Regions from separate parts of the Sporosarcina sp. P29 genome, predicted to be linked through region 2. Evidence: riboswitches for the same ligand, from Rfam matches in the RefSeq annotation. Region 2 holds a riboswitch; each other region holds the start of a gene.
What was found. A riboswitch is a leader RNA that binds a small molecule or an ion and turns the genes downstream of it on or off. The one in region 2 is predicted to bind thiamine pyrophosphate.
Positions count from the first base shown of each region.

Region 1: another riboswitch for thiamine pyrophosphate. It lies ahead of thiC (phosphomethylpyrimidine synthase ThiC); the one in region 2 lies ahead of CSV68_RS09600 (ECF transporter S component).
Region 3: another riboswitch for thiamine pyrophosphate. It lies ahead of thiM (hydroxyethylthiazole kinase); the one in region 2 lies ahead of CSV68_RS09600 (ECF transporter S component).

Region 1 covers NZ_PDYX01000006.1:102,707-113,938, reverse strand. Annotated here, with positions in the region: gene CSV68_RS07495 (DUF1361 domain-containing protein) at 1-614, shown strand, start outside; gene CSV68_RS07490 (aldo/keto reductase) at 821-1,675, shown strand; gene CSV68_RS07485 (hypothetical protein) at 2,045-2,548, shown strand; gene thiC (phosphomethylpyrimidine synthase ThiC) at 3,070-4,842, opposite strand; TPP riboswitch at 4,961-5,078, opposite strand; gene CSV68_RS07475 (calcium/sodium antiporter) at 5,664-6,617, shown strand; gene CSV68_RS07470 (response regulator transcription factor) at 6,773-7,447, opposite strand; gene CSV68_RS07465 (sensor histidine kinase) at 7,466-8,824, opposite strand; gene CSV68_RS07460 (YdhK family protein) at 9,050-9,610, shown strand; gene CSV68_RS07455 (CueP family metal-binding protein) at 9,754-10,296, shown strand; gene CSV68_RS17520 (GNAT family N-acetyltransferase) at 10,601-11,128, shown strand; gene CSV68_RS07445 (ABC transporter ATP-binding protein) at 11,196-11,232, opposite strand, start outside.
Region 2 covers NZ_PDYX01000009.1:30,503-41,734, forward strand. Annotated here, with positions in the region: gene CSV68_RS09555 (threonine synthase) at 1-686, shown strand, start outside; gene CSV68_RS09560 (dicarboxylate/amino acid:cation symporter) at 755-2,008, opposite strand; gene CSV68_RS09565 (TetR/AcrR family transcriptional regulator) at 2,483-3,010, shown strand; gene CSV68_RS09570 (biotin transporter BioY) at 3,307-3,858, shown strand; gene CSV68_RS09575 (universal stress protein) at 4,045-4,458, shown strand; gene CSV68_RS09580 (universal stress protein) at 4,726-5,136, shown strand; gene CSV68_RS09585 (DUF6526 family protein) at 5,324-5,758, shown strand; gene CSV68_RS09590 (energy-coupling factor transporter transmembrane component T family protein) at 5,831-6,601, opposite strand; gene CSV68_RS09595 (ABC transporter ATP-binding protein) at 6,579-8,045, opposite strand; gene CSV68_RS09600 (ECF transporter S component) at 8,067-8,636, opposite strand; TPP riboswitch at 8,719-8,830, opposite strand; gene CSV68_RS09605 (exonuclease domain-containing protein) at 9,018-9,590, shown strand; gene CSV68_RS09610 (multicopper oxidase family protein) at 9,795-11,232, shown strand, end outside.
Region 3 covers NZ_PDYX01000005.1:167,251-178,482, reverse strand. Annotated here, with positions in the region: gene desA (Delta(5) desaturase DesA) at 1-564, shown strand, start outside; gene CSV68_RS06915 (sensor histidine kinase) at 679-1,806, shown strand; gene CSV68_RS06910 (response regulator transcription factor) at 1,810-2,421, shown strand; gene CSV68_RS06905 (D-serine ammonia-lyase) at 2,473-3,768, shown strand; gene thiW (energy coupling factor transporter S component ThiW) at 3,928-4,416, opposite strand; gene thiE (thiamine phosphate synthase) at 4,428-5,087, opposite strand; gene thiD (bifunctional hydroxymethylpyrimidine kinase/phosphomethylpyrimidine kinase) at 5,087-5,902, opposite strand; gene thiM (hydroxyethylthiazole kinase) at 5,922-6,692, opposite strand; TPP riboswitch at 6,755-6,852, opposite strand; gene CSV68_RS06880 (DUF3238 domain-containing protein) at 7,045-8,241, shown strand; gene CSV68_RS06875 (Ger(x)C family spore germination protein) at 8,297-9,439, opposite strand; gene CSV68_RS06870 (spore germination protein) at 9,436-10,875, opposite strand; gene CSV68_RS06865 (endospore germination permease) at 10,915-11,232, opposite strand, start outside.

The DNA of each region.
Region 1 (11,232 bases), on a different contig from region 2:
TGGTCATGCTCTTTAAGAGTTTGGATTTCCTCTATGCGGCGTTGTCTTGGAATGTGTTATTGGCCATATTACCAGTTTTCTTCATTAATCAAGCAGTCACGACGATAGGGCAGAAGAAGATCAGTTGGACTGTTTTCTGGATACTGCTTTGGTTGTTTTTCTTCCCTAACTCTGTCTATGTTGTAACGGATTTTATTCATATAGCGAATGAAAAGTTCAGATGGGTGTCAAATGCAGGCCCCTATGCGCCAGGTGGCGGTATAGTATACAGCCAGGACATCTTCATATGGACCAAGTTGTTAGTGATTGCTATGGGCTTCTTTTATTCCATCGTAGTGGGTCTGGAGTCTGTTTATATTTTCGAACAGATGGTTAGAAAGAAGTATTCCAAGAAGATTGGCTACGCGAGTATTGTAAGTGTAGGTTTGCTGACAGGAATCGGCGTTTATATTGGAAGGTTCTTGCGCTTCAATAGTTGGGATGTTGTTTTCAATCCGCTTCAAGTGTTGCAACAAGTAGCGCAAGTAGATCGATTTGCCGTTCAGTTCATTGTCGCATTCTCTGGCTTTGTTTTATTTTGCTATTTGCTGTATCGATCGTTCAAGGAAAAATAAGAAGTGCACTTGTGCCAGTACTACACGTGGATGTTCAGCTATTCATGTGTAGTACAGACATAGGTGCTTTTTTATTGAAAACTGCAGAGAATGTTTAGTTCACATTCAGTAAGGGAAATCACATGACTGAGACGAGTAGAAGACACGTCCGATCAATTCGTGTTTTTTAAATAGAAGAATTTACTTTAAAAAGGAGTCAGATAAAAATGGAACAGATAATCGTACAATCGATGCGATTGAATGACGGAACCAGCCTTCCTTCAATTGGTTTCGGCACAGTAAAGGTTAAAGGCGCGCAAGGTGTAGTGAGTACGTTAAACGCGATCGAAGCGGGATACAGACTCATTGACACGTCAACGAATTATAATAATGAAGGAATGGTAGGAGAAGCGGTTCGGCGGTCAACTGTGCCTAGAGAAGAACTGCTGATCAGTTCCAAACTACCTGGAGCTTCACATGAGTACGAAAGAGCAATTCTGATGATTCAAGAGTCACTGTATCGTATCGGAATCGATTACTTTGATAAATACTTGATTCATTGGCCGCTTCCAAAACAAGATCAATACGTAGAAGCGTGGAAAGCTTTAGTCGATGCACAGAAATTCGGACTGATTAAGACGATTGGTGTTTCTAATTTCTTACCGGAACATCTAGAGCGTATCATTGAGGAAACAGGTGTAACGCCGGCGACCAATCAGATTGAACGCCATCCGTATTTTAACAATAACGAACTAGTAGAATACAATAAAAGCTGCGGTATCGTAACAGAAGCTTGGAGTCCTTTAGGGCGCGAATTAAACGACGTGTTAGAAAATGAAACGATTGTCTCGATAGCTAAAAAACACAATAAGCAACCAGCGCAAATTATTATTCGTTGGAACCTACAGAATGATATTTTAACGGTCGTGAAATCATCTAACTATGCCCATCAAAAAGCGAATCTTGATGTATTCAATTTTGAATTGTCCGAAGAAGATATGAGACAAATTGACTCTTTAGATAAAGGTGAAGCGGGAAGAGTAGAAGGACAGCACCCGAATGAATACGAAGAGTTTGATTAAACGTATCTTTTTTAATATTAAGTTACATTCAGTTTAATGAATACATGTAATTATTTATTTACTTTATTGTGATTTGAATCCATATGTTAGTGTAATATCCAAACAAGATTTATTTATATATAGCAATGGCGGAGGTGATCTCAATGAAAATGAGCCACTTGCTAATTACGTTAATTAGTGTTGTTCTTGTTTTTATCCTAATAAGTAGTGTGCAAAACGAAATTACCTGGCCATTATTAATTCTATTGTTAGTAGCGGGATTTGTAATAAACTTTTTTATCTCTTTATTATCACGTAAGGAATAATGAGATTTGTAATTAGTTTTACATTTATTATGATTATTGCTTAGAAGTAGGGGGAATGACTGGAATGTTATTTGAGAAAAATAAGTTCAGTATATTTACCATTATTACTTGTTTAGTGATGATGGTTAGTATTGTATGGACACCACAAAATACTCAGGCTGCTAGTTTACATGTGGATGAGGTAGCTAAGATTACTTCGGAATATCTTGTATTGAATGAAAAAGATGGCACAGTGACCATCGAAAGAGAAGTAGAATTGGAATCTCGAATCGGTAAAGAATATTTTAATGAGTTAGTACAAACCTTAGAAAAACTTAATGAAGTTTTAGCGCGTCCAGAAGGTGAGAAGTACAAAAAAGAAATAATCGAAGAAGCAAACTCGAATGTTGTGTCGATGGCTAAAATAAGTGGCTGTGGCGCTGCAACTCTTGCTGGCTTTGCACATACTGGAGCCTTTACTGGGCTTATGACAGTTGCAGGTGTTAGTGGTCCAGCAGGATGGGCTTTAGGTACTGTTGTTGGCGGGGTATGGCTAGCAGGGAGTGCGGCAGCTGGGTGTTTAAAATAATCTATAGATTAAATACTGAGATTAATACTCAAAAGCCCTCCAGCAATGGAGGGCTTTTGAGTGTAACTTACTTAGTAAAGGGGTACATTGAAAATGTCTGCGATTTCAGATCCTGTTATTATGATGAAAATGACTCACCAACGTCCGCATTGTAAAGGGACGAGGTGGGTCATTTTTTATTGTACCAACTTCAAATTCAACTTTTAAAGGACAACGGCTAAAAGTATTTGTGTAATCGGGCGCGTGAATGGAAAACGATATTGAGTCACAATACCGATGATTTTTTCAGGAAGCTAAAAGAGCACAAATCCTGTTCATGAATGGCAGAACATGTATTAATAATGGACACTCTCGATCTTCAAGCATTTCATACACTTCCTATAGGTTACGTTTTCAGTATATTCGTGTATGCACTGTGCTTGCAGGAGAGCCAACTGTTCTTCTAACTGATGAAGATTTCGGCGTTTTACAGAGATCTGATGAATTAACTGTTCAGTTGTCATAACTCCATTCACTCCTTATCAATAATAGATTTCAGCACCGGATTTTTTAAATTCTTCAGCTTTCTCCTTCATGCCACTTTCCATTGCTAGCTTCTCTTCTAAACTGTTTTCATCAGCGTATTTTCTAATGTCGTGTGAAATTCGCATACTGCAAAACTTAGGTCCGCACATCGAACAGAAGTGGGCGATCTTGGCTCCTTCAGCCGGCAATGTTTCATCATGATATTCCATCGCGCGTTCAGGATCCAAACTTAAATTAAATTGATCTCGCCAACGGAATTCGAAACGGGCTTTTGATAATGCGTCGTCACGTTTGTGTGCATTCGGATGACCTTTAGCTAAATCAGCTGCATGGGCTGCGATTTTATACGTAATGACGCCTTCACGCACATCATCTTTATTCGGTAAACCAAGATGTTCTTTAGGAGTTACATAGCATAACATTGCCGTTCCGAACCAACCGATCATAGCTGCACCAATAGCAGATGTGATGTGGTCATAAGCAGGCGCAATATCTGTCGTCAAAGGACCGAGCGTATAGAAAGGTGCTTCTTGGCAAATCTCCATTTGCTTATCAACGTTTTCCTTAATCAAATGCATTGGCACATGTCCAGGACCTTCTACCATGACTTGCACATCATGTGTCCACGCAATTTTCGTCAGTTCGCCAAGTGTTTCAAGTTCAGCGAATTGTGCCTCGTCATTGGCATCAGCAATTGAGCCGGGACGTAATCCATCTCCTAATGAAAACGCGATATCGTACTGTTTCATAATTTCACATATATCTTCAAAGTGTGTGTAGAGAAAACTTTCTTTATGATGCAACATACACCACTGTGCCATAATAGAACCACCCCGTGAGACAATTCCAGTCACACGATGAATCGTCATGGGAATATAACGGAGTAGAACACCCGCATGGATTGTAAAGTAGCTGACACCCTGCTCTGCTTGTTCGATCAATGTGTCGCGGAATACTTCCCATGAGAGATCCTCCACTTTGCCGTTCACTTTTTCCAACGCTTGATAAAGTGGTACCGTTCCTACTGGGACAGGGGAGTTGCGGATGATCCATTCACGTGTTGTGTGAATGTTCTTTCCTGTTGACAAATCCATGATATTGTCTGCACCCCAACGTGTAGCCCATGTCATTTTTTCCACTTCTTTAGCAATCGATGAGGAGACAGCAGAATTACCGATATTCGCATTGATTTTCACATGGAATTTACTTCCGATAATCATCGGTTCCGCTTCTGGGTGGTTAATATTAGACGGAATAATTGCCCGTCCTTTCGCTACTTCATCCCGTACAAGTTCAGGCGTTACATTTTCACGGATTGCAATGAACTCCATTTCAGGTGTTATGATTCCTTTGCGCGCATAATGCATTTGTGTAACATTCATGCCGCTTTTTGCACGTAATGGCTTACGTTTCAACAATGGAAATTCTGCATCTTTTTGCATATTTTCTAGTGAACGATATCCATTATCCCGCGGCTTCACTTGCCTGCCTTCATACTCTTCCACGTCATTTCGTTCAATTATCCAGTTCTTCTTGATAATTGGAAGTCCTTTTTTGATATCCACTTGATAACCAGCTTCCGTATATTTACCGCTTGTATCATACACACGGAAAGGTTCATTCGCTATTTCACCTTGATCAGTTACAGTTGGTGATAGCTCAATTTCACGCATTGGTACGAGTATGTCTGGACGACTTCCTCGTACGTAAATCTTTCTACTGGCTGGAAAACATTCATGGATATGGATTTCTTCTTTCTTCTCTTGCATTTTGTCATCGTCTCCTTTTAAGGGGCGACATGACTCGATTTAAGTGATGGGAATCGGCAACAAAAAAGACCAGTTCCGTAGATAGGACCTGGTCTTCAAAACGCAAAAATACGCGTCGCTGATAAAATGAAAACTTCCCTACGCTGGTACGAGCCAGATCAGGTCCAAAGAGTCCGGAATGCGTGTACTATCATTCCATCTCAGTCCAATAACGTTGGACACCCCTAGTTATAGTATTTAATTGTTCGAACAGGAACAGTCTACCATACCTTAATCGGTTTTCAAAGAGTAATTATACTTTTAATTTCCATAGGTTCCGTTATTTACATGTAACTTATGTGATCGGTGAGGAAACAGAAATGCGTAATCAGAAGAAAATCTCCAAAATATTGTACATTCAGTCCTATAGTAAGTTTGTAGAAAAGTATATCGCTGGCTTGTCTGTAAAGATAGATCTATGGACAAGCTATTTTTATAAAAGATTTCAACACCACTCAAGAGAGCATGTAATGACGAGAAGTGAATGTCTTTGTATGACTTGTAAGATGCATAAGTAGTGATGACGTGAGATAATCAAAAATGAAAAAACAAAAGAGGGAAGGAGCAAAGTAGTAGAGCTTACATCGTATAACATATCTGGGATTGAGAAGGATGAATGCTATGGGGAAGTAAAGTCAAATACATATTCTGTTTTTCATCATGGTGCATGTCATTATGTGCCTCAAGTATGCAGTAATTGAAGCAATTATTTTATTGTAGTCTAGACACGCTTGCATACAGCTAATTAGAAATATCATTCCTATGGAGGAGGTAACCAATATATGTCCTATGTTTTACTCATTATTGGATTTGTATTATTAATAAAAGGGGCCGACTATTTCGTGGATGGTTCTTCAAATATCGCAAGACTTTTACAAATTCCACCTATATTGATTGGGCTGACTATTGTAGCACTTGGAACTAGCTCACCAGAAGCGACGGTCAGTATAATTGCAGCGATGGGCGGAAACGCGGACGTCGCAGTAGGGAACGTAGTGGGGAGTAATATATTCAATATTACGATCGTTGTCGGGATGGCAGCATTTCTGTTTCCGCTGAAGGTACAAAGTGAAACGATACGGAAAGAGATTCCGTTTACTTTGCTGGCGGGTATAGTGATGTTGGTGTTGATGAGTGATATGGCACTACAAGGCTTCAGTAGCAATATGATTACCCGTGGTGATGGAATAATTTTCTTGCTATTCCTTTCAATCTTTATGTACTATGTGATCGAACTTGGTCTTAGAAGCCGTCAAAATTCTACGCTTACACAAGCCACTGAGAATGTGAAGTGGGGCAAGAATATACTAATTACTTTAGTCGGGCTGGCAGCAATTATTTTCGGAGGAGATTTAGTCGTAAGTAACGCCACGAAAATCGCTTATTCTCTTGGCATGAGTGAAACATTGGTAGGTCTTACGATTATCGCAATCGGTACTTCTCTGCCTGAATTAGTTACATCGATTTCAGCGGCATTGAAAAAGGAGAGCGAAATTGCTTTAGGGAACATCGTCGGGAGCAATATTTTCAACATCCTGTTTGTTCTCGGGGCCTCCTCTGTCATTACGCCCATCGCGGTGAACGATAAAGTATTTATTGACGTCATCATAATGCTTGTATTGACCTTAGTATTATTGCTATTCGCTAGAACGGGCTTCAAAATTGGTAAGCGTGAAGGTCTCATGTTAGCTGTAGCGTACGTTGTATATCTAGTGTATGTTATTTTACGTAATTAAGAAAAAATCACCAAGTTTGCTATAACGAGAGTTACATACTCCTATGTACAACAGGGCAAAAGAGTCAATCGTCGGCATGCCGATCAATAAGAGAAGGCTACTTTCCATTCATTCATGGAAAGTAGCCTTTTTTATGTGTATAGCATGATCTGTAATTATCTCCACTTATAGCCGATACCCCAAACTGTCATCAAAATCTCGTCAATGGGGAAATTCGATTTCCTCAACTTATCTCGTAGATTTCGAATATGCGAATCGACTGTTCGAACTTCCGTATACGTATCATATTCCCAAGCTACTTGAAGCAAGTCTTCCCGTGTGAACGTCCGATTTGGCCGAGTCATCATCGCTTCAATAATATAGAATTCCTTTAATGTAAGACGAACTTCCTGCGTGTCGTATAGGATGGAATAGGACTCCAAGTTAAGAGTGAATGGACCTTCATGAATAGACTTCGGTTGATTGTCGTCCTCTGTACGCCGTAATGCCACGCGCACTCTCGCGGTAAGTTCGCGCTCGTCAAATGGTTTTGTAATATAATCATCCGCCCCTTGGTCAAGTCCTTTTACAACATCAGATTTATCAGATCGAGCCGTCAATAAAATTACAGGTACAGCTGAAACATCTCTAATTCTGCGGCAAACTTCCCAGCCATCCATGCCAGGCATCATGACATCGAGCAATACAAGATGTACGTCCTCCACGCTGAATAGCTCAAGTGCTTTTTGGCCGTCAGTCGCTTGCAAGCAACGATATCCGTGTGGTGCGAGGAATAGTTCGAGCAGATCGAGCATGCGTTGTTCATCATCAACTAGCAAAATTGTTTTCATATGCATCATCTACTTTCATTATAATCGTACCGTAAAGATACTACCTTTTTCTAATTCGCTTTCTACCTCGATCGTGCCACCGTGCGCTTCTGTTAATTCCTTCACCGTCGCCAAACCAAGACCAGCACCGCCAAATGAACGGGAACGCGATTTCTCGACACGGTAGAGCTTTTCAAATATTTGTTGCTGATTTTCAACTGCAATGCCGCATCCGCTATCTTCCACTTGTAAAATGCTATGCTTTTTATCTTGAAACGCACGAACGATTACGGTACTGCCAGTTTCAGAATAATGTAGCGCGTTGTCTAACAGATTAAGAATAATTTGTTCAAGACGCATTCGATCTGCCACGATAGGAAAATCGCCAGCTTGTTCAATCAGAAGCGTAATTCCTTTCAAATCAAAAGATGGTTGGACGAGCTGTACAATATCTCGGATGAACTCTTCAGCAGAGAATTCGGTTTTCGTCACAGTGAACGTCATTTCATCCATTTGCGCTAAATCCATCAAGTTTTTCACGAGTGTTTTTAAGCGCTCGGCTTCTTCTTCAATAATCGATAAGTAGTTGAACCGCTCTGTATCACTCAGTTCTGTGCGTTGAGCCACTTTGGCATAACCGATCAAGTACGTAAGGGGGGTTCCCATTTCGTGAGACACGGACGCTAGAAACTCTTTTCGTTCGCGTTTGACACGACTCAAGTCATTCGATAATTTCCGGATGGAAGCTGCGAGTTCTCCCAGCTCATCATTCGAAAGCTTCGGCAAGTCCACATCGTACAAACCTTCGCTCATCTGTTCCGTTGCTTCTTTCATTCGAATGAGTGGGCGTGTTAACCATTTAGATAGTAATAAGTAGACAACGAACAGAACGACAATGCTTCCACCACCTGCAAGTAGAAAATGTACATTGAGTTGATTGACAAGTTGTCGTATAGGAACCGTACTTTGCAGCATGACAAGATTCCCTGAAACACCTTTTGCTTCATACGGATGCACACTGACAAGATAAGGAGACTTCTCCCAATCAACGGGTAATATAGTATCTTCAGTCAGTAGCTTTTCATTTACTTGGGATACATATGGACCGAGAATACCTTCAGTATCCAGTGAATGCTGTACGATATTTCCTCTATCATCGAGAATCGCGACGTCTCGTTCACCACCGCTTTCCATAAGAATAATATGATGCAAAGTCGTTTCAGTATAATTATCCTCCAACACATTTCGATGATTGCTACCCGTTTTTAAGAGTCGATCTAGTTCTTCATCCACCCGGGCATGTGTGATCGTCTGATGTAAATAGACCATTAACAATGTATCCAAAATAAGAAATGAAATAATGAATGAAGCTGCTAACTTCGTTGAGATTTTATTCATAGCATGCGCTCCTTTTCCCTCTATCGAGCAGTATAAGATAAACGTATCGAAAATGTATGCAGAAAGCATCCATTAAGTGTGACTGGCCATCTTATAAAAAACGAGCAAAGCTTTGTACGTAAGCCTTATGGCAATTAAGGAGTTTGTTAGGAGTTTAGGGATTTAGCTTAAACTAAGAACAGAAATTGCTATACTAATATTAACTTAATGAAGGAGTGAAGACATATGAAAAAACAAGTACTTTCAATAAGTGCAGCGTTTGCTCTAGTGCTTGCTGGATGTGGAGCGGCGACGCCAACAGAGGAAGAGCCTGTTAAGAGTGAAGAAACTTCACACAATGATATGGAAGGGATGGACCATTCGAGCGACGGCAGTATTCCCGAAGGTTTAATGGAAGCGGAAAACCCGACATACCCGGTAGGATCTGAAGCTATTATTGAAACGGACCATATGGCAGGTATGAAGGGGGCTACTGCAACTATCGTTGGCGCATTTGATACAGTTGCCTATTCTATCAACTATACACCGACAGATGGCGGCGAGAAAGTGTTGGATCATAAATGGGTAGTTCATGAAGAACTAGAAGATCCGGCTCCAGCTCCTCTAGACAAAGGAACTGAAGTAACTGTACTCGCTGATCATATGGAAGGCATGGAAGGCGCGACAGCAGAAATTGAATCTGTAGAACAGACGACTGTCTATATGATCGATTATGCGTCAACAACTGATGGAGAAGAAGTACTAAATCACAAATGGGTTGTTGAAGACGAGCTATCAGAAAAGTAATGTTTCAATGATGGAGTTGCCTCGCGCAGCTCTTTTCATTGTATGTAAGTAAAGATCATATACACGTTTTATAAAAGGTCAAACATTTGTTACATAAGTTCTTCTAAACAGACACAAAAATAATTGGAATAGGTTGTGAGAAGATGAAAGGGAAATTAATGGCCATATTGCTACTAATCACCGCTTTGTCAGTTGGTTGCAGCAATGAAAATGCGAATAATGAAGTACAACCATCACCAAAACCACAAGAGACAGTAGATATTAAAAAATTAGTAAAAGACTATACGGTGAGAAATGCTGTAGCTGCGTCCGCTTCAATTACATCGTCTGAACTAATTGTGACAGATGATGATAAAAACGTGACGAAGTATGATCTTCCTGAAGATGAATTTTTTGTCTCGATTGCTCCATTCGTTAACACTACACACCCTTGTGATGTCCATAGTCTAACAGGCTGTCAAGGTGAACTCGTTGAGGAAGAATTCGATGTGCATATAGAAGATTCTGAAGGAAATGTAATTCTCGATGACGTCAAAACAACTGAAGCTAATGGATTTATCGACTTGTGGCTTCCACGTGATGACACATTCACGGTAACGATTAAACAAGATGCGAGAGAAACTGTATCTGAAATTACTACATTCGAAGGGGACAATACGTGCATTACGACTATGCGTTTGGAGTGATTTCTAAGATAGTCGTTGGTAACGAATTCGCTTTATCTCCATATGTATAAGTACCTGTGCTTTAATCATTCATGAGTGTTTTAGACATTCACGTTTGATTACGGCACAGGTATTTTTATAAAGATTTCTAATTATCAAGTCTATTCATGAGCGTTATCCATTTATAGATAATTAACAGAATATTGTCGAAATATGCACTAAAAACGATTGTAAAATTATATTGAATGTACTATCTTTATAGTAAGTTAATGTTAGTTGTTTTACATTACCATAAAGTATTCATAACTCAGGGAGGTTGGTTTTGATGAACAAAGTCGAAGAGAATTATTTAAATGACGGTTATAAGAAATATGTAGGGTCAGATCTAGACATTTTTTATTCAATAAAAAAATGTGAACATGCAGGAGTTTGCGCTCGTGGAAACGCGGAAGTGTTTAATCCGAAACGCAGACCGTGGATTTTGCCCGATAACGGAGAAGCCAATCAAGTGATGAAGGTCATTGATGCATGTCCATCGGGAGCATTGGGTTATATTAAAAAAGAGGACTCGGAGAAAGTTACGTTTTTAAAAGGGGAAAATCGCTTTTATTTAGAAAATGACGAAGGTCAATTAATTGCTGAGATTACTTTTACTACGCCTAATCCCGCAATCTTTATTATTGATCATACATTCGTTGATCCTTCATTAAGAGGAAAAGGTATTGCTCAATCATTGGTAAAAGAAGTGGTGACTAAAGCACGTGCTGAAGATAGGAAGATTCTACCTTTGTGTCCATTCGCTAAGCTAGAATTTGAACGAAAAGAAGAATATGCTGACGTTTGGAAACGTTAATTAAATGTAAATAAAATACCTGTGACGCAAACTTGTATGTTTGCGTCACAGGTATTTTCCTATTTACTTATACTTGGTTAGCTTGATGCAATTGAGCGAATGTA
Region 2 (11,232 bases):
TAGACTGTGATGTGTATGTGAGTGCGGATACATCGCCTAAAAAGATGGCGCAAATTGAAGCGCATGGCGCAAGTATTAAAACAGTGAGAGGAACTAGGGAAGATGTGGCGACCGCGGCTCAAACTGCAGTGGAAGAAGAGCAAGTGTATTATGCAAGCCATGTCTACAATCCATTTTTTTACGAAGGTACAAAGACGTATGCATTTGAAATCTATGAACAATTGGGAAAAGCACCTGACACCTTACTAATTCCAGTTGGAAATGGCACCTTATTATTAGGCGCCTACTATGGGTTTAGAGAGTTACTTGAAGCGAAGAAAATTGACCAAATGCCGAAGATCATCGCTATTCAAGCTGAGAATTGTGCACCACTTTCAAAAGCATTCGAAGGTCAAGATCTCAAAGGAAAGCGGATCGTGAATGAAGGAACTCTTGCGGAAGGTATTGCCATTGCTTCACCAGCCAGATCCAAACAAATACTTGAAGCCATCAAGGACACAAAAGGTTCGTTCATTACTGTTTCGGAAGATGAAATTATAGTAGCCCGTGCAATGCTTGCAGCAAAAGGGTTCTATGTAGAAATCACTTCAGCCGTTAATTATGCTGGATATATAAGGTATGCGAATTCTAAAAATGAAGTCATTGTCATTCCGCTGTGCGGAGCGGGAATCAAGTCTCCGACATGAAAAATCCTGCACGGAAAGCGGTCATGTTTAGTAAACACGATGGTTTTCCGTACAGGTATTATTGGGAATTATGCGATTTCCGTTTCTCCTTGAATTTCTTCAACATCTGGCTCGCCTAACACACCTTCTGATTTCGCAACGACAACGGCACATGCAGCGTCACCAGTAATGTTGACAGCTGTGCGCACCATATCAAGTAGGCGATCTACTCCGAGAACAAGTGCGATTCCTTCAACCGGCAGACCGACTGACGTTAGAACCATTGCTAGCATGATTAGGCCTGCGCCTGGTACAGCAGCTGTTCCAATACTAGCCAATACTGCAGTTAAAACAACAGTGAGTAACTGTGCCATAGTTAATTCGATACCATAAGCTTGTGCAATGAATATGACAGCTGCCCCTTGCATAATGGCTGTGCCGTCCATATTAATTGTAGCCCCAAGCGATTGAGTGAACGAACTGATAGATTCGGGTACTTTCAACTTCTCTTGAGCGGTTTTCATTGAAATCGGTAGTGTCGCGGCAGAACTTGCCGTACTGAATGCGACAACTTGGGCAGGAAAGAAGTTCTTAAAGAACCAAATGGGACTCCTCTTGCCAATGAATGCGACCGATCCACCATAGACAACAATCGTATGGATTAGAAGGGCTCCGAGAACGACTCCCATATACATTCCCATTACCTTCAGAGCATCCATACCTTGACTTCCTACAGCGGATGCGATTAAACCGAATGCCCCGTATGGTGCGAACTTCATCACAAATGTAATTAGATACATAATGAGTTCATTCGCTTGTTCAAAGAACTCTTTCACTCTTTCAACTTTACTACCCATCATTGCCATTCCAAATCCAATTAATGCTGCAAAGAAGATAATCTGAAGCATATTACCTTCTGCCATCGCACTAATCGGGTTTGTGGGAATAATGCCTAATAACGTGTCTGCTACAGGTGGTGCTTCTTGTGCTTCATATGTGGCATTAGCTGTTTCGAAATTGCCACCTTCACCAGGCTTTAATAATAGACCAAGAGATATTGCGATAACCAAAGCAATAGCAGTTGTAATTAAGAAAAACCCGATTGTTTTGCCACCGATTCTCCCTAATTTCTTTGGATCACCAATTCCAACCGTTCCGAGGACGATTGAAATGAATACCACGGGCACAACTAGCATCTTCATTAGATTCAAGAAGATGGTACCGAGTGGTTTAAATAGAAATGCGTCAGCTTGTGTGAAAATACCAGGCGTGAAAATATTTAATACTAAACCAACAACTACCCCAGCAATAAGTGCAATAATAATATTTCTGGCCAACTTCATACAGTTCCCTCCTTAACATAATATATTCAACTATACGCATAAATATGAAAGCGCTTACTTGATATTATTCGATATATTTCGAAGAAAGTCAACATAATTAGGTATATGCTTGACGGATTATAAAATAGGTAAAGAGAAATAGAGAATAGTAGAGTAGTCGTTGTCGTTATTCCTAATTAAATAATTCGTAGGAGAAACGATTTTTTATGAGTAATAATTATAGCTAGTAATATGTTATGAACGGAATGATAATAGTTAATACCTTAAACATTTCAAACTGCATAATTAGAGGCTGAGCAAATAGATTAATTGCTTTTAAAATTCAATGTATTGTTTGGTTTTTTGTGAATCTCACTGTACAATTAACGTATCTATTGATATTTTTTTATATTATGATTGGAAGTGTTTTAACTGAAGAAAAGAGGACGGCAAGTAGGAGCAGATGGCGAAAAAAGTCGTAAATTACTTTTAGAAATTTCGGCAATGCAATTTGCTCTACATGGTTTTCATAAAACCAAAATTAGTGAAATCGTGAAAGAGGCAAATGTTACACAGCCAACATTCTACTTATATTTTAAAAGCAAAGAAGCTGTATTCCAGGAATTAGTCGATGTATTTAAAGAAAAACTATATCATCATGTAGCACAAAGTAAACTTCCTGCAGATGTGGCAGAAGAAGGAGTATCCGAGCGAATCGCTTATGGATTACGGGCTGTTTTTGAACTCTTCCAGCAAAATGAAGAAGTTGCCCGGATTGGTTTCGTCGTTTCGGAAGAAGCAACTACTATTAAAGCGCAAATGACTGCACAAATAGAAAATAATCTTACGGAAGAAGCAAGACTTGGTTACTTTCATACTACTGTAAATTTCGGTGTGGTCGCTGCAGCCCTAGTTGGAGCGATTGAATACCTAGCGATTACTAAACTTTGGCCAGGCTCTCATACACCAGATGAACTGGCTGAAGAGATCACACACTTATTTTTACATGGGTTGAAAAAATAACTGGTGAATTGGAGGATAAGCTCTCTTGTAGAGTTAATGCATTTTGATCTTTCGAAGACCTTCAAAATATGTTGTAGCCTATACTGAATTAGGGTTTCTACGGATGTTGAAGTAAATTCACAAATATACTATACGATAGTAGACTTCTACCGGAGTAATAACTAAATAGCTACTGTATTTTTAATGTACTCTTTGAGTAAACAAACTATCACATAGGATTGACACAACTATTTATATACTATAAAATCAATGTCAACACTACTTGGATAATGGTTTACTCAAAGGGGATTAAAGAAATGATGGACTCGAGAAATAAATTAAAAATGATGATTGTAACCGCGTTATTCGCGGCCATTATCGGCATTATGGCACAGCTAACAATTCCACTTCCACTAGTTCCGATCACAGGACAAACACTTGCAGTCGGTTTAGCGGCAACTATTTTAGGTTCACGTTATGGAACGATCTCTGTATTAGTATATTTAGCGATGGGAGCGGTAGGAATGCCAGTATTCTCAGGTATGTCTTCGGGATTAGGTGTAATCTTTGGACCGACTGGCGGATTTTTGATTGGCTTTATTCCAACCGCATTTATTACGGGTTATTATATGGAGCGGACAAGTTTCAAACTACCCAATGCGATTATCGCCAATATACTTGGAATGTTCGTTGCGTTAGCGTTTGGTACAGTATGGCTAAAGTTTATCGCGGAACTTTCTTGGACAGCTGCTATCATGGCAGGCTTTGTTCCGTTCTTAATCGGGGGATTCATCAAAGCTTTTCTTGCAGCATGGGCTGGAATTATGGTTCGAGGCAGATTGCTCGCCAACCGCTTATTGCTCGCATAATTTAATTTTAAATCATGTAAAAACGTTAATTCATATACTATGAGTTAACGTTTTTTAGTAGATGGGTTAGTTCTTTGTGTTTTCATATTAGTCGGATAAGAAGAGCAGTTGGAACACTGAATACTCTAGCGTTCTGATATATACTACTAATAATAAGTATTTTAAATACTGGGAGGGGCTGTTAGTATGAAAATTGCTGTAGCTATAGATGGTTCAGAACATGCTTTTCGTGCAGCGAAATATGCGCTGACGCTTTTAGGGAATAGACAAGACGCAGAGCTTGAAGTGATTTCTGTAACCGACTATAACAAAGTGGAGGATGAACAACACCTGTTGCAAAACCTTAAAAGTTTATCGTTGTATCAAGATCGAATTGTAAGACCAGTAGTCGAGTTGGCGGGAAAAGCGGGAGTTAAAACCACTATCACGCTGTTGCGAGGGAATCCAGATCAAGAAATCATTAAGCATCTGCAAACGGACGATGTTGAACACTTGGTACTTGGTAGCCGTGGAATGAACATGATGCAAGAATTGGCGCTCGGTAGTGTAAGTCGCAGTGTTATGGAGCAAGCAAATTGTCCAGTAACCATCGTCAAATAAATGAAGTCGCCATATAGTCTGGTGTACTAGGCTTTTATGGCGATTTTAATTTAAATAGGATTTACTGTTTTATAAGAAGCAGATAGTTGGATTTTCGTTAAGTACTTGGTAGAATGGTTTTGGATTGTTAGAATAGCTACTTAGTATTGGACTACATGATCCGTGAAGAGGGTATAGAACTTGAGAATGGAATGTTATGTTGGTGACAGAAGCTGAAAGAAAATCTCAATTATAAAATTGAAGAAAGTAGTTTTAGGAGGTTTTATCATGAAGATTGCTGTGGCGGTAGATGGCTCAGATAATTCATTACGGGCAACAGATTATGCGATTATGTTAATGCAACAATTTTCTGGGGCGAAACTGGAATTGATCCATGTAATCGACTTCAATAAAGAAGATGAGCGATTATTAAAACAAAGTCCTAATAGTCTTGATAAGTATCAAAAGAAAAAGTTGCAATCTGCATTGAAGTTAGTAAAGGATAAAGGAATAGTAGCAGAAGTTACAGTTCTTCAAGGAAATCCGCATCAGCAAATCATTAAGCATGTAAACACTAATGAAATTGATCATCTCATTCTTAGTAGTCGTGGTTTAAGATTACTTAAAAATTTAGTCATGGGTAGCGTCAGTCAAAAAGTAATCAAACATGTGAACAGCTCTGTCACGATAATTAAATAAATACTATAAAACAAAACTGCCATAGCGTATCGTTAAGATAGCTATGGCAGTTTTTTGAGTCAGGTTAACATAGCAGGAAGGCTCCGTGACTCATATTGAAACGGTTGTCCTAATGAAAAGCAATTACGCACACATCTTGCACTAAATAAGATATAATACCCCTATCGGTATATAAGGGGTGACAAGAATGAAAGAACAATCGTATGAAAATCATACACGTGTAACGCCATTGCAACACTATATTTGGTTGCCTTTAAGCTTTGTATTGCTTTTGACAACAGCAATCTATGGAATTTATCAATTTGTAAAATACGGTTTCTCAATACAGATTCTGCTATTATTTGCTGTTACCGTTCTCGCTATTATTCCAGGAATGCTCGCACGTATTTATGCATTGTCTTTGCAAGATCGATTAATCGTCACAGAAGAACAGCTTCGTTACTTTATGCTGACAGGTAACCGTTTAGCTACAAAATTGACGAAGTCACAATTGATTGCATTGCGATTTGCTTCAGATGAAGAGCTCGTGGAGCTTGCGGATCGAGCAGTAGTTGAAGGGCTGTCACCTGATGAAATAAAGAAATCCGTGAAGTCATGGAGAGCAGATCATCAGCGGGTGTAATGAAAAAGAGAGCACAAGATCTGAACTAGATCTGTGCTCTCTCTTTATATGGTCACATACTTTATGTGTTGATTATCGGTAAACTGATAGTAAAAAAGCTGAACATAAACAACTTATCATGACAAGTAAAAACACCCTATCTATTGTATTATACCGTGTAGGATAATAATACGTCCTCGCAGCCCCCATCTGATATTGCTTCGCTTCCATCGCAACTGCAATGCGTTGTGCGCGACGTATACTTTGGGCAAATAGAGGAACGGTATAGGATTGCAAACGTTCATACAACCCTTTAACCCCTTTTGAAAACTGGATATTCCGTACTTTCAACGCGTTCCTGCGAATTTGTAGTTCCTCAGTTACAGCGGGAATTAAACGAAAAGCTGCAATGAAACTATACGCATATTTGGACGGCAGACGAAACTGCTGCATCATCGCATAAAAGAATAGTACGGGTTGGATTGTTAAGATAAACGTAAAGCCGACGAAGCCGAATGAAAGGGACTTACTTCCAAGCAAAAGCGCATGTTGAATGCTTTCTTCGGAAATCTTGAATAATCCCCATTGCCATAATACTGCTTCACCCTTACCGAACAACAACATTGTCAACCCAGTGGACAGGAAAGAAATGACTAACGGAATTGAGAGTAATGAAAGTTTCTTCAGTGAATAGCCGCTAAATACATAAAACAATATTCCGTATAAAACTGCTTGTGAGATAGCAAAAGGCAAACTTTGATTCACGAGCGTAATAATCAAGAACGCAAAAAACACAATGAATTTTAGCGCGGGATTGACCCGAAATAACCAGGTTTTGCGTTTAGGTGTGAACCAATTGAACATTCTTCGCACCTCCTGCCACATTAGCCGTATGTAGTACGCCGTCCACTACAGTCCAAATAGCTGTGGCAAAGTTCACTACAATTTCCGAATCATGCGTAACCATCAAAATGGTCATGCCTTCGGTGCGCAGTTGTTCTAACTTCTCGAGAATGGCGAAAGTGTTTCGTGCATCCTGTCCGAAAGTAGGCTCATCAAGTAACAAGATATCCGTATGAGGGGTAAGAGCAGTTGCTACACTCAAACGCCGCTTTTGACCCGTCGATAGCTGATAAGGGTGACGTGAAACAGAATATGGTAAGTTAAATGAGCGTATGAGTTCCTTCGCATAATGTTCGGCATCTGCTTTTGGCATACCGTGCAAAGATACGGTTAACTCTTCCGTAATAGAGTTCGTCACAAATTGCAGCTCGGGGTTTTGAAAGACGAGCGATAGACCTTTAGGAAGTTGTCGTTTCTTCTTTTTCCATATAATTGGCACGCCGTTTACTTCATAGACACCGTTAGTCCGAAGTAGTTGCATGAGAGATAGAAGCAATGTGCTTTTACCAGAACCATTTTCTCCAACAATCGTAATCCAGTCACCAGCCTGTACGGTCGCCTGTTTGACAGAAATCTTCTCCGCTTGACCACGATAGCCGTGAAAATCTTGAATCTGAATTTTCTCTTGAGATGCAACTGCTTGACGATTTTTCGTCATCGATTGAAATGCTTTGGACGTTTTATATTCTTCCCAAACACCCGGATACCAAATGCCATAGCGTTTCAGTTCTTGCTGGAAGTTTGCGAAGATCTCTGCAGGCGACCCATCTGCTATCATAACCCCATGATCATTAAACAGCACCACGCGATCAACCCAGTCAGCAATCAAATCAATTTTATGTTCTACAATAATCACGGTTTTATCAGCGGTCGCTTCTTTAATAGAAGTCCAAATCTGTTGCGTGCCTTCCGGATCTAGTAAGGCAGATGGTTCATCCAAAAATAGCACGTCAGGTTCCAGCAGTAAAACAGAAGCCAATGCTAAACGCTGCTTCATACCTTGAGACATTTCATTGATAGGCGTATGAGGGTCTTTTACATGTAAGTCTACACGTTTCAATACCTCTTCAATACGAAGAGTCATTTCTTCACGTGGGACTTGAAGATTCTCCAAAACGAATGCGAGTTCTTCATCGACATAGGTCATACAGAACTGTGTATCCGGGTCTTGGAAAACGAATCCCCACGAGTCAGGCAACTGAATGTCTTTTACTTTCATTGGCAGTTCGATAGAGTTTGGTATAATGCCGCTTAATACTTGGAGTAAAGTAGATTTCCCCGAACCACTAGGGCCGAGCATGAGAACTTTTTCACCAGGCCGAACAGAGAAGGAGAGGTCTTTAAAGAGCAAACCATCTTCTCCTGGAAACTTTAATCGTAAATCGGTAACGCTGATGTTATTCATAGTAGGATCATTCCTCCGCGTTTACTGATCAAGCAACGTATATTCTTTCTTATCAACAGGTCGAATTAACGATGTCACGCCTGTAGCTTCTAGCGCTCTTACAATATATACAGCGAAAATACCTGTGAAGATGAACGCGCTAATAGCACGTAGTCCGTATTTCACAATGAGTGCCCATGTTTCGAGTGCTGCATATCCATAAATTAAATCGAGTCCGAAACTTGCAAGACATGAAGCGATACCTGCTAACCCAGCGATCATAATGGAATAGCGTTTATAACGGAATGCAGCAAACAGTAATTCAGCAGCAAGTCCCTGTGCAAATCCATACATCAATACTTCAATACCATGACCAGCAAACGCAGACAATGAAGCTCCTGCTATACTTGCGATGAATGCAGTACCTGGCTTTCGCAATAATAAAAAGGCAAATGGCCCTACCATAAACCACATACCGTAAAGCAGTTGACGCGCAACAGGCATGATCGGTTTGACGACCGTATATAAATCATCCCAAAACTTCATTAACACTCCAAACACCACACCGATCATGATAGTGATCAATAAATCGGTAAACTTTAACTTCTTCATACTCTTCCACTCCCTCTTATTTTTTCATACAAAAAAGCCGTCTGAAGAGCAGACGGCCGAGGAAGGAAAGAGATTCCTGTATAATTCCATCGATCACGCTCTCTACGCTGGCATTACCCAGATCAGATTAACGGTCAGCAGTGGATTAACCTGCTATCTCAGCCTGATTCTCTCAAGCACCCGTACGGACAATTATGTAAGCAATCCTAGTATACAACACGTTGAATTGTGTGGCAACTTATGAAATTACTACACGTTTACTAAATTGGCAGCAGTTTAAATTGAACATATAGTATTGAAATCCTGATATACTAAAAGGATAGAGATGATTATAATTAAATTCAAAATACAATGTAAATAGAGTGTAAAAGGAGTTTGTACATGACAAAACTTATCGCGTTTATTGACGTGGAGACGACAGGTATGAGTGCCGAGGCGAGTGAAGTAATCGAGTTAGGCGTGATGCTTGGTGAGTACGATAATAATCGTATTGTTCGGGTGGCTGATGAGTATTGCGAGTTCCAAGAACCGTTCTATTCGATCTCTTCGACCATTACGAATCTCACGGGCATTACCGATCAAATGGTAAGAGGGAAGTCGCTGGATATGGATAGAATCCTGAAAATACTAGATCAAGCAGATGGTATAGTAGCACATAACGCATCATTTGATAGGGGATTCGTCAGTCGACTATTGCCTGAAACGCTCGACATGGATTGGTATTGCTCCGTCCGACAAATCAAATGGAAAAATTACGGCTTTGAGAATGGTAAACTGCAACAATTGCTGAGAGCGCACCGAATTCAAGTGCATAATGCTCACAGAGCGCTAGACGATGCAAAGAATCTTGCGGTATTGTTGAACTCGTCCAATCCTCATCTGGCGGATGATACATTCATCTCCTATTTGATCAATAAAGCGCCGATGAAGAAACCAGCTAAAACAAGATTTTAATAGTGGTGAAAGATGTCCGGGAAGTACTTCCTTGGCATCTTTTTTTATTGATGACTAGTTTTCACAATCACTTCAGTAGCCTTTAGGCATTTTTCTATAAAAAATGGCAGAAGCAAATCAATTATAATGCGTCACTCGTGCATAGTTTTTCCATATGTTATTGCTATACTAATCTTGAAATCAATAGACAAAGGGGATTTATAAATGAGTAAAAAAATTCAAACCGTTATGTTTATAATGAGCGCATTATTAATCAGTGGTTGTAGTGACGATGCGCAATCGAATGATCAGAACAATCGACACATGATGAATCAAAATAGTAACGAAGGAAATCATCACATGACGGATGACTCTACAATGGGAAACGGACATATGAGCCATGACAATGTAGTAAGTTTAAAAGACTCGACAGGTGAAAATGAATTAAATATCCCACCATTGCTAACTAGTGATGCGACAGATCGAACTGAATATACTATCAAAGCGCAAACAGGTAAGGTAGAAATATTTGATGGAGTTACTACAGAAACATTGGGTTATAATGGTGACCTATTAGGGCCAGTTCTTCAGTTTAAAAAAGGTGAAACGGTAAAAATCCACACAATAAATGAATTAGATGAAGAAACAACATTTCATTGGCATGGTTTAGAAGTTTCTGGTGAAGCAGATGGTGGACCGCATAAAACACTTAAACCAGGTGAAAAAGAACTAATAGAATTTGAAGTGACACAAGAGGCAGCTACGTTATGGTTTCATCCACACCCAGAGGGCAAGACATCCGAACAAGTATACAAAGGACTTGCAGGGTTGATATATATTGAGGATTCTAATTCAGCGAAATTAGAAATTCCTAAAGAATACGGAAAAAATGATATACCTTTAGTTTTCCAAGATCGAGTTTTCGATGAGCAAGGTCAATTAGATTATAAATCGGTCATGAACGAAGATGGGACGATAGGGGATACATTATTGGTCAATGGTACGGTAAATCCTGTATTAACAGTAGGTAAGGAACAAGTGCGTCTTCGATTACTAAATGGATCAAACGCGAGGAATTTCACTTTCAAATTGAATACAGGTGAATCATTTGTTCAAATCGCGACAGATGGCGGTTTCTTGAATAAACCCGTCAAATTGAATGAAGTAACTTTGACGCCATCCGAGCGGGCAGAGATAATTATTGATTTCTCACAACTTAAGTCTACAGATAGTCTGTCTTTAATGAATGAAGATGGCTCCATCCTTTTACCGTTTGATGTATTGGATCAAGAAGTAGAAGATACACAAACAACAGAGCGACTAAATGATTTTGCCGTAACGGACGAAGAAAAAAACATGCCGGTAACGAAGAATATAGAGCTTTTCGGGATGATGGAACATGTTGAAATAAACGGAAAGAAATTCGATCCAAACAGAATAGATTTTACTCAAAAGCAAGGCGTGACAGAAGTATGGGAGATCTATAATAAGAAAGATATGATGGGTGGTATGATTCACCCATTCCATATTCATGGCGCACAGTTTAAAATTCTTTCAAGAGATGGAGTAGAACCTCAAGAGAATGAACGAGGATGGAAGGATAGTATTGCTGTTCATCCTGGAGAAAAAGTGAAAATCGCCATCCAGTTTAAGCATAAAGGTG
Region 3 (11,232 bases), on a different contig from region 2:
TTGGTACTGATCGCAGGTCGTTTTAACCGTAAAGACGCGCGTAAGAAAGAGCGCATGAATACGTATCTAATCAACGTTATTTTAGTTGCAGTCTATACAGTACTAATCCTAGCTATTGGCTGGAAAGCATTCTTGTTGATTCAAGGTACTATGATGTTCACAGCTGGTGCCCTTGGTATTTGGTTGTTCTACATCCAACATACATTTGAAGATTCTTATTTTGAAGAGGAATCTGACTGGGATTATGTTAAAGCGGCAGTAGAAGGAAGTTCGTACTATCAATTGCCACGTGCTCTTCAGTGGGCAACAGGTAATATCGGATTCCACCATGTACACCACTTAGCACCACGTGTACCAAACTATAACTTAGAAATGGCGCATGAATTAACTCCGCCATTGCAAAAAGCTACAACGATTACATTGAAGAATAGTTTTGAATCATTGCGTTATCGCTTGTATGATCCAAACAATAAAAAATTCATTACATTTAAAGAAGCAAAACAATACTCATTAAGAGATAAATTGTCGATTGATTTAAAACCAAAACGCACACATTTATCATAAAATGGCGAGAGAAGGGGCAATCCTTCTCCGCCTTTTTATTTTGTCCATATATCAAAAGAGCTAGCAGAGACAATATTTGTTACAATGGGATGAAAAGGACGGCGATGAGAACTGATGTATAGTTGGTATAGTATTTTTCCTAAAAGCCCCTGGCTCAGTATTTATGCTTGGGTTGTATTTTGTATTTTACCTTTCTTTTTTATTTTACGAAGTGCATCTTCATTTAATTTAACAATAGGCATCATATTATTAGTGTTATTTTTCCTTTCTTATTATTTTTCCGCCAAGTCCAAAAGCGGTCTTATGTATATGTGGATCAGTTTTGAAATTGTCATTTCGGTCGTGATGACCTTGTTGTTTGGATATGTATATCTATCACTGTTCATTGCGTTCTCTATTGGAAATATACGAAGACCAGTAGGCTTTTTTATTATTTATGGATTGCATATTGCGATCTTAATCGCGGCGATTGTTGCGGGGTTCTTTCTTGAGATTGAATTATTTTTACCGCAAATCCACTTTGTTATTATCACCGTTATTGGTGTAGTATTATTGCCTTTCAATTTGTACAATCGTCAAAAACGAGACTTACTTCAAGATCAGTTGGAGATTGCAAGGGAGCGGATATCCGAACTGATGATCATTCAAGAGCGTGAGCGTATTGCACGGGATCTCCATGACACGCTTGGGCAAAAGTTATCTATGATTGGTTTAAAAAGTGATTTGGCTTCTCGATTAATGGATCGAGATATCGAGTCTGCCAAAGCAGAGATTCAAGATATACGTCAAATTTCTAGTACGGCATTAAAAGAAGTCCGGGTTCTTGTCAGTGGGATGCGGCGTGTGAAGCTTAAAGATGAGCTGGTGCGCGTCCAACAATTGTTGAATGCGGCGGAAATCGATTTAGATGTAGAAGGAAATCCGAATTTCCCCGACGTATCTCCTATTGTAGAAAATGTACTTGTCATGTGTATGAAAGAAGCAATCAATAACGTAGCGAGACATAGTTATGCAAAGCGGTGCTGTATCATATTTGAACAGACAGAAAAGGCATTTGTAATTAAAATAAAAGATAACGGTATTGGTATCGCGCAAAATGGTTTAAATTTACCGGGAAATGGGCTTGATGGCATGAAGGAACGGTTAGAGTTCGTCAATGGTAAACTGTCCATTAAAAGTGACGGTGGAACTCAAATAAAAATCGTGGTACCTGCTGTTCTAAAGCAAATAAAGGAGGGGTAACGTATGATCCGCATTGTAATTGCAGAAGACCAAGGAATGCTGCTCGGTGCACTAGGGTCGTTGTTGAACCTGGAAGAAGATATGGAAGTAGTAGGCAAGGCTAAGAATGGTCAAGAAGCCGTGGACTTGGTTAAAAGTCTTCGGCCGGATATTTGTATAATGGATATTGAAATGCCGATTAAAACCGGCTTAGATGCAGCGGAAGAACTCCAGGATATAGAATGCCAAATTATTATTCTAACGACGTTTGCGAGGGCGGGTTATTTTGAACGAGCACGTAATGCGGGAGTTCGTGGCTATTTGCTGAAAGACAATCCGATCGAAGAACTGGTGAAATCGATTCATTCTATAATTGAAGGTCGCCGAATTTATGCACCAGAATTAATCGATATGGCATTTGAAATGAAAGAAGAAGAGAAGAATCCATTGACCGAGCGAGAAGTTCAAGTACTTAAATTGGTATCCGAGGGGAAGACTACGAAACAGATTGCGGCTGAACTGTTTTTATCACCCGGCACTGTCCGTAACTATGTCTCCACGATTCTGGATAAACTTGGTGTGCGTAATCGTATTGAAGCAATTACGTTATTTAATGAAAAAGGCTGGTTCGAATGAAATCTGCACGGGCATACATTCATAATAGGGAGTGGTTAGTGAGTGAATAAAATGACGCAAAGTGAGTGGCTTGTAAAGCTACCCTTATTACAAAGCGTGGTAGAGAAGAAGGAAGTATTATGGTGTAACCCTTCTATTGAATCAGTAAAAGCTGGCCTGTTGAAGACGCGTTTATCAAAAGACGATATAACAGACGCTAGTCATCGCCTAGAAAAATTTGCTCCCTATTTGGCAAAAGTTTTTCCTGAAACGAATCAAGGTATTATCGAATCTCCATTAACACCAATTCCAAAGATGAAGCAAGAACTTGAAACGGCATACGCTATTGATATTCCAGGCAGGCTTTTATTAAAGCAAGATAATGCGTTACCAATCTCCGGCTCAATCAAGGCGCGTGGTGGAATTTATGAGGTGCTGAAACACGCAGAGACACTTGCATTAGATAATGAGTTGCTGGATCACACAATGGATTATAGCCAATTCGATTCACCAACATTCCGTGCATTGTTTGCAAAGCACAAAATAGCTGTAGGCTCGACTGGTAATCTAGGATTGAGTATTGGCATTATGAGTGCAAAACTTGGCTTCGATGTAACGGTGCATATGTCAGCCGATGCTAAACAGTGGAAAAAAGATTTACTACGTTCAAAAGGCGTTCACGTAGTGGAGTATATAGATGATTACAGTAAGGCAGTAGAAGAAGGTCGGCGCCAGGCAGAGGCTGATCCGTCTTGTCACTTTGTGGACGATGAAAACTCTACGGATTTATTCATGGGATATGCCGTGGCGGGGGAGCGTGTAGCAGCGCAATTGAAAGAGCAGAATATTGCTGTCGATGAAGCGCATCCACTATTCGTCTATTTACCTTGCGGCGTAGGCGGTGGACCTGGCGGTGTGGCGTTCGGATTAAAACTAGCATTAGGCGATCATGTCCATTGCTTTTTCGCTGAACCGACACACTCACCGTGCATGATGATTGGAATGATGACAGGAATGCACGATCAAGTCTCGGTTACAGACTTTGGCCTGGACAATAAAACTGCGGCTGATGGATTAGCAGTCGGCACAGCTTCAGCATTTGTCGGGAAAACGATGGAACCTTTCCTGACAGGATGCTATACGGTAGAAGATCAGACATTATTCACGCTACTGAAAAAGCTAGCGGACAGCGAAGATATTTGGCTAGAACCTTCAGCACTGGCTGGTATGACAGGGCCAGTACAAGTTATTCAGTCTAAATTACCATTAGCGGACTCCAAAGATACGACACACCTCGTATGGGGAACAGGCGGAAATATGGTGCCTGAAGACGAAATGAAGGACTATTATAATTATATGATGAAATAATATACGCTATTTCCTGGGAAATCGACAAAAGATCCGCAGACATTAGTCTCTGCGGATCTTGTTTTTTGAGTGTGTAATTTAGAAGCGCCTAGATATCACGGAAGGCGTTGTGAAGTGAAAATCCGCCCTTACTATTAATTTCTGCCACACTTCATAGTCTTACTGTAAATCTTTAAATAGCTTCAATCTCAAAAGTCTTGGAGCTAATAATAGACCGATAATTGTCCCGCTCACTGTCGATACCAGAAAAGGGGGGAGGAAGAAGAAAGCCGTTACGGTTGTACCCATCAATATTTTTGCATAAGGTACCGCAAACAAAGGTGCTATCAAACCGGTGCCGATTATCTCCCCAATACCCGCACTCCAATTCCTTTTGAAACGCTGATAGAATATGCCGGCTAAAAATGCACCGATCATACCACCTGGAAATGCGAGCAGTGAACCAGTTCCGGTCAGTACGCGTACGAGTCCTGTCATAAACGCCACTATGACAGCGGCCCCCGGACCCATTACAATTGCCACTATGACATTTACAGCATGCTGTATGGGATAAGCCCTGGCGATACCAGCAGGAAATGAAACGAACGCGGAGCCGGCAACTGCGATTGCGACAAACATGGTCATGAATATCATTTTGCGTGTATTCATGTGGACATCATTCATTTCAAAAAGGAGTGAATGGTTTTTAATAAATCGCTTGCTGCATACTGTGGATCTTTCGCCGATGCAATTGCGGAAACAACAGCTACACCATCTGCCCCAGCTTGGATAATGGAGCTAGTAGTAGCCAGTGTAATGCCACCTATAGCAACTAGCGGCATGTTAGGAAACGCAGTATGGATTTCTTCTACCAAAACGGTACCTACAACGGCTGAAGCATCGAGTTTGGTCGAAGTCGGATAGATCGGACCCAGTCCTATATAATCCGCACCAATTGATTGTGCCAGTTGTACTTCTTTTGCGTTGTGGGTAGAAACTCCAAGCCATTTATCCGGACCGATTCGCCGACGCACACTGTCTGCCTGTTCGTCATCTTGTCCAACATGAACTCCGTCTGCATTAATTGCCAATGCTAGATCCACATCGTCATTGATGATGAAAGGAACGCGGTACAGTCTGCAAAGTGCCTGACACTTCTTGGCGAATCCGAGCAAAGCTTCGCCTTCAAGTGCATTCGATCCTTTTTCACGCAACTGAAAACATGTGATACCACCGCGCAGAGCTGCTTCCACTATTGCTAACGGATCCTGACTACCCGAGTTTGGTGTGCCCATTACAAAATATAAGCCTAATGCTTTCCTCACTTCCATAGTTCGCATCAGTGCATCTCCTTTTTTAGCTCACCGTATGCCCAGTGATTTGTCGGTCCGTGCCCTGAACCAATCTTTAAACCATGTTCAATCGCAGCCTGTATGAACTGCTTTGCTTCAGCGACTGCATCCGGCAACGAAAAGCCTCTCGCTAGAAAACTCGTCAAAGCTGCTGCAAATGTGCATCCAGTTCCATGTGTATCTTTCGTTTGAATCCAAGGTGTTGTCACAGTGAACGATTGACCGTCTGCGTCTGCGTAATAATCTTTTGCATCCAGCACGTCATTTCGGTGTCCGCCTTTCATCACGACGGCTTTCGCTCCCATCTGAATAAAAGCGGTTGCAGCTTGCCGAATGTCTTCGTCTGTCTGTATTTTCATTCCAGTCAGCACTTCCGCTTCAGGAATATTCGGTGTAACAATTGTAGCCAGCGGTAGTAAATGTTCTTTTAGTGCTTGAATCGCCTGTTGTTGCAATAAAGATTGTCCACCCTTTGCAATCATGACAGGGTCAATAACTAAAGGAATTGGAGGATATTCTTTTAATAGCGCAGCAACTTCAGTAATGATTTCTGCCGAAAATAGCATGCCGGTTTTACATGCTTTTACATCAAAGTCATCAAGTACTGCACGTATTTGTGCTATGACTCCGTCGGTCTGTATCGGATATACACCGTGAACGCCATGTGTGTTCTGTGCAGTCACTGCAGTGATCGCAGACGTTCCGAATACACCTAGCTCTTGGAATGTCTTTAAGTCGGCCTGAATTCCTGCACCTCCTCCGCTATCCGAACCCGCAATGGTCAATGCTACTTGTACTGTCAATTGAAAAACCTCCTGTCTATTATGCTAAAGATGTTTTCGATTCGCGATCCAATGTATGTAATATATTTAAGAAGTTCACAGCAAAGTCTCCAGGACCACGGGAAATTTTCGCTGTTTGTTCACCAGCTCGTTTATAAAATAAAAGTGCATCTGCAACGGCTTCCAAAGGATGTTCCATTCCTACTGAGAGAAAAGCACCTGTGACAGAACTGAGTAAACATCCTGTGCCGGTTATGGTAGTCATCATAGGGTGGCCGCCTGTGATAGACAATGTGGAATGGCCGTCCGTGACGATATCGACTTCGCCTGATACTGCTACGAGACAGTTGTACTTACGAGCAGTCTTTTCCGCTAGATCTTCGATGTCTGCAGAACCTTCTCCTGCGTCCACGCCTTTAGCGGTCCAGGGTACATCTGCAATCGCAGCAAGCTCCCCTGTATTACAGCGGATCAATGTGACATCTACTTCGTCCAGTACTTTCAGGACGCTAGCTTTGCGAAAAGGGGTGGCGCCTGCACCAACCGGGTCTAGTACAACAGGTTTTCCTGCTGCACGGGCACTGTTTCCGGCCAAAATCATTGCGTCCACTGTTTGTTGCTTTAACGTACCGATATTTAAAATACTGCAAGCGGCAATTTTTGCAATATCTTCTGCTTCCTCTACTGCATCCGCCATAACGGGAGAAGCGCCTATTGCTAGTAAACCATTTGCCTGGAAATTCGCAACTACAAAATTTGTAATGCAATGAACGAGCGGTTGCTTTTGACGAAGTTGTTGAATAAGCTGCATGTTTCTCTTCCTCCCTTTAAAGGTATATATACAAAAAGCCCATGCATTGATGGGCGGTTGGGTATGAAAACTACCCACTTTCCTCCGCTAGTATGTACTAGATCAGGTTCAAAGGGTTTGCGTAATTGCATCTCAGCCAATGGCACCCCTAGTGGTTGCTATGTATCAGACAGGCTAATTATATCATATACATGAAAAAGGTTAAAATGATACTGGGATAATGGGGTGGAAGTACGTGGAAATGAGCGATTGCGCATAGAGGAAGAGGTATAACTATATGCTGAATGTTACATAATTATCTGAAGGCGTATAACTGTTTCAGATGAAATAGATAAAAGGGAGCAGATCGCAAATGGAGAAATTATTCGAAATTCAACAAATGGACCATTCAATGGATGATATATCGTTTACGTGGAGTGACACAGGTGGTTATTATCGTGTCTATAAAAATGACCGTCAAGTATATGAAGGAACGGCCCCGAAGTTTACGGATGGGCAACTAGACCCGTCACATCCTTTCCAGTATACAGTGGAACGAGTAGAAGAAGGACGGGTTCGTGATGTAATTGTTATCCAGACATCTGCCCTGACTGAGGTACAAGAAGATGAACATCCTTTACAACGACTGGTGATCACGACGATTGCCGCCTCCTCACAAATTGCTCTGTCGTGGGAGTGGATTAAGGATGTGGAGAAATTCGATATTTACCGTAACGGTCAATACCTCGAAACAATTGCTGACAATCGTTTTATTGATCGCGAGGTAAGTTCTTCGGAGTCGGTCGTTTACAGTGTGTCGGCAACATGCCCGTTGATTGATAGCAATCAGAAAATGAATATCAGTAAGTCAATCGCATCAAAAGTGTATGAAGTGATTATGCCCCCGAATCCGAATAATAAACCAACAGAAGAAGTCTATACCTTTTCTGTGCGTGTAAAGCAAAGGGATCAATTACTCACACCGATAGCTGACAGAAAAAAAATAAATAAAGTGAAGCAATGGAAGTTCCGATATACGACGTTTTTAAAGGAAGATATTATAAAGAACCCAAATCTCTTTTCACCTATTTCATACTTTACGGGGGATGATCGAGACTTTAATCCGGAAGGGAAAAGTTTCCGCACCCGTGTGGATATAGAAGGACAGTTTGTCGCAGGAGATAGCACACTGCAATTTACGAAAGCAACTGGACCAACAATTGGTATGAATTATATGAAACGGTATAAACGCCATGACCATGCATCAGTAGATGGTATAGAAATAGAGCGGTTAGAAGGGAAGTCAACAGAAGTTCATTTTGCAATCAATCATGACGTGGGCAACCCACTAACTGCTTCGCCACCTATTCATTATGAATTGAAAGCTCATTTGGATCAGAATGGGAACCTGGACTTAGTTGGTTATCATAATGATGCGCCTCATCATGAGATTTATTTAGCGCTTGATGACGAGGATTGGCGCTCGGTGCATCGTACTGAAAGTGAAGGGTTGGCGTATTTGACGGGTGTGCTAGGAGATAATTATTGGCGCTATATGACGTGTAATTAACAATGAACCGCCGCAGTCCACTATGGACTGCGGCGGTTCATTTAATTAGGCTTTACTAGTCGATGGTTTCTTGAAAACTTTTCCGATCAGAATTAAGTTTTGTGACACGTACATTCAACTTTTCGATTGACTCATCTGTTAGTTCAATTACTCCGTCTTGTTCATACTTCTTCCATGTATTCAATTCCTGTCTATATAAATGTTCGGAAAATCGATAGACGTCAATGTTTTTTTCTATAGCCTCTTTGTATGTCTCTAAAATTTGTTTAGATATCTCTTCCTCTAATCTTTTCTGGATTTCTTTTATCGAAATGGAGCCTTCCTTTGTACTCAGTGATGCTTCCACATCTACTTCCACATTAAATTTCACACCGTTTTTATTGATGGGTGTAATGGTCGGATTTACTTTATCGACTATTATGGATACATGATCATCTCTTTCTGTTTTGAAAGAAATTCGACCACGTTTAGTTTTCTTCGTCATCCACTGCAATCCTCTTGCGCTAGAACCCGTAATAAATCCTTTGAAATTGTGGCGTGAAATGGACGCAATGCCTGATAAAACAGGTGCTGCAACGGACTCTTTTGAAGACTCCCAATTATCCTTTACGTTGATAAGAGGGATTGCCGCTTCGTGTCCCGGCTCGTCCAAACCGATAATCAGCTCACGTATATTCGTAGGATAGACAAACGATTCTTGTTCGTAGGAATTGTCTGGATCACCAAGTTTTGATAGGGTAAGTGCTTTGTTAATAACAGGGCGGACCAGCAACACGTCCTGCACCGGATCCTTTGTAGCATATAACCAAATTTGATAGCGCGTCTCTAGATACCGTGTAATTCTGTCAATGACTGCATTTAATTTGCCATGCTCCAACACCTTTTCCGATACAACAATGTAAGAAGCATGTCCCCAAAATACCTGCTGGTCAACGGAGTGATACAGCTGGGCAAGGGCATCATCAAATGTATCGGCCTTGGCAAATCCTACTTCTGCCTGAGGTATGTCACTCACGGGTTGTTCAGATTTTGGTGTATTGGCAAAGTCGATAATCTGTAGATATATGTGAAATTGATTATCTATATAATCAACGCCCAAGCCATTGACATACAGCATTCGCTCGGGTTCTCTCATATCCCAGCAACCCGCCAAGAATAACGTCAGACAAAGTGTAGCGAACAACGCAGCTTTTTTCATTCTCCGGTTCCTTTCTGGCGTGTTTTATCCTTTGGATGCAATACGTCAGGTCGCTTATTGTATTGTTCAGTAGGTAGGCGGAGCAATGTCTTTTTAATATTTGTCCACTTGATGTCTGTTGCAATACTTAAATAAGGAACCCCGAATGTATGGATAGTTGATAAATATAAAAGGGTAGCAAATAAAGACACATAAAAACCAAATAAACCCATCAGTCCGGTAAGTATAATAAAAAACACGCGTAATGCACTGACAGCTGTAACGAGTGATTGATTAACTAAAGTATAGGCCGCAATTGTAGAAGTGGCGATCACGACAATCATAGCGGGACTTGTTAAACCTGCGCGTATTGCCGCATCTCCAATAATCAATCCACCTACAACTCCAATCGTACTTCCGATTACAGTTGGCAGACGTAGACCCGCTTCTCGAAATAACTCAAATAAGCTAAGCATCAATAACATTTCAAACATAGAAGGAAAAGGTAAACCTATGTTTGCCTGTACGATGGTTGCCAACAATTGAATAGGTAACTGATCTTGATGAAAGGCGGTGAGTGCAAGCCAGAAAGCGGGTAACAGTAAACCAATTAATAAACTGCCGAGACGAAGCAGTCGTTGTACCGAACTTTGTAGACTTGGAAATTCAAAATCCTCGGATGTTTTCATTAATAAAAACAAGCTGATCGGAGTGATGACGGCATAGGTTACGCCGTCCACTAGAATAACGAAGCGACCTCTCGCCAATGACTGGATTGCATTGTCAGGTCGTCCCGTATAGTCAGATCGGGGGAAGAGCAAGGATTTTTTATTCACTAACTCCATCAATGCATCACCGCTGAACACAATATCCGTATTCACTTTGCCCAGCTGTGTCCGCAGTTGATATAATGTATCTTCACTGGCAATATCATCGAAGTACATAAGTGCTACAGAAGTTTTTGACCGTGTGCCTAATTCAAACTTTTCCACGCATAAAGAATTGGTAGGAAGGCGTTTTCTAATGAGTGCAATATTAACTGAGATATCTTCAATGAAGTTATCACGTGGTCCTTTAACCGGAACTTCTAAACGTGTTTCTTCAGGTGACCGATTTGGTTTACTTTCAATATTACCGGTCACAACTAATTGGAGATCTTCAAAATACACGAGCACATGCCCCGTATACACGAGCATAATTAGTTCTTTTTCTGTTTTTGGAATCTGAAGTTTTGGTATATATAAAGAAGAGCAAAGAACTTGCACACTTATGCTTTCTTTATTGTCAGCATATAATTCACGTACACTTGGAATCACAACTTCATTCAATAATTGTGCATCGAACATTGAATCGCATGTGATGAAGTAGACTGTATGTGATTGAAAAGTATAGGGCTGGAACTGTATATCACCAGAATGTAGAAAAAGTTGCTGTAGTGAATCCAGATCAATGTTCATATCAGGAGCTCTCATACTATATCACCATTTCCTAATAGATTAGTTCGGTTGTTTTCTTGATTTCCTTCCCGACCGTTGTGCGGCGAAGACAAGAATGAATGTTAGTAGAAACAAGAATACAAATGTGCCAGTTAAAACATAATCACCTTTGATTTTAAGAAACACATGGTCACTCACTAAAAGTAAGGATACGCTCATAAAGAAAAGGGCCGGCAAGATGATCTTTGAAATCCGCTTCTTATCACCAGTCATCCCTAACAGATCAATTGCAATGAAGAGTAGCAAACCAATGCGGATAAAAGCACCGGTTAGCCATTGATAAATGGAAAGGAAGTCTAAGTGTTCAAAAAAACGACC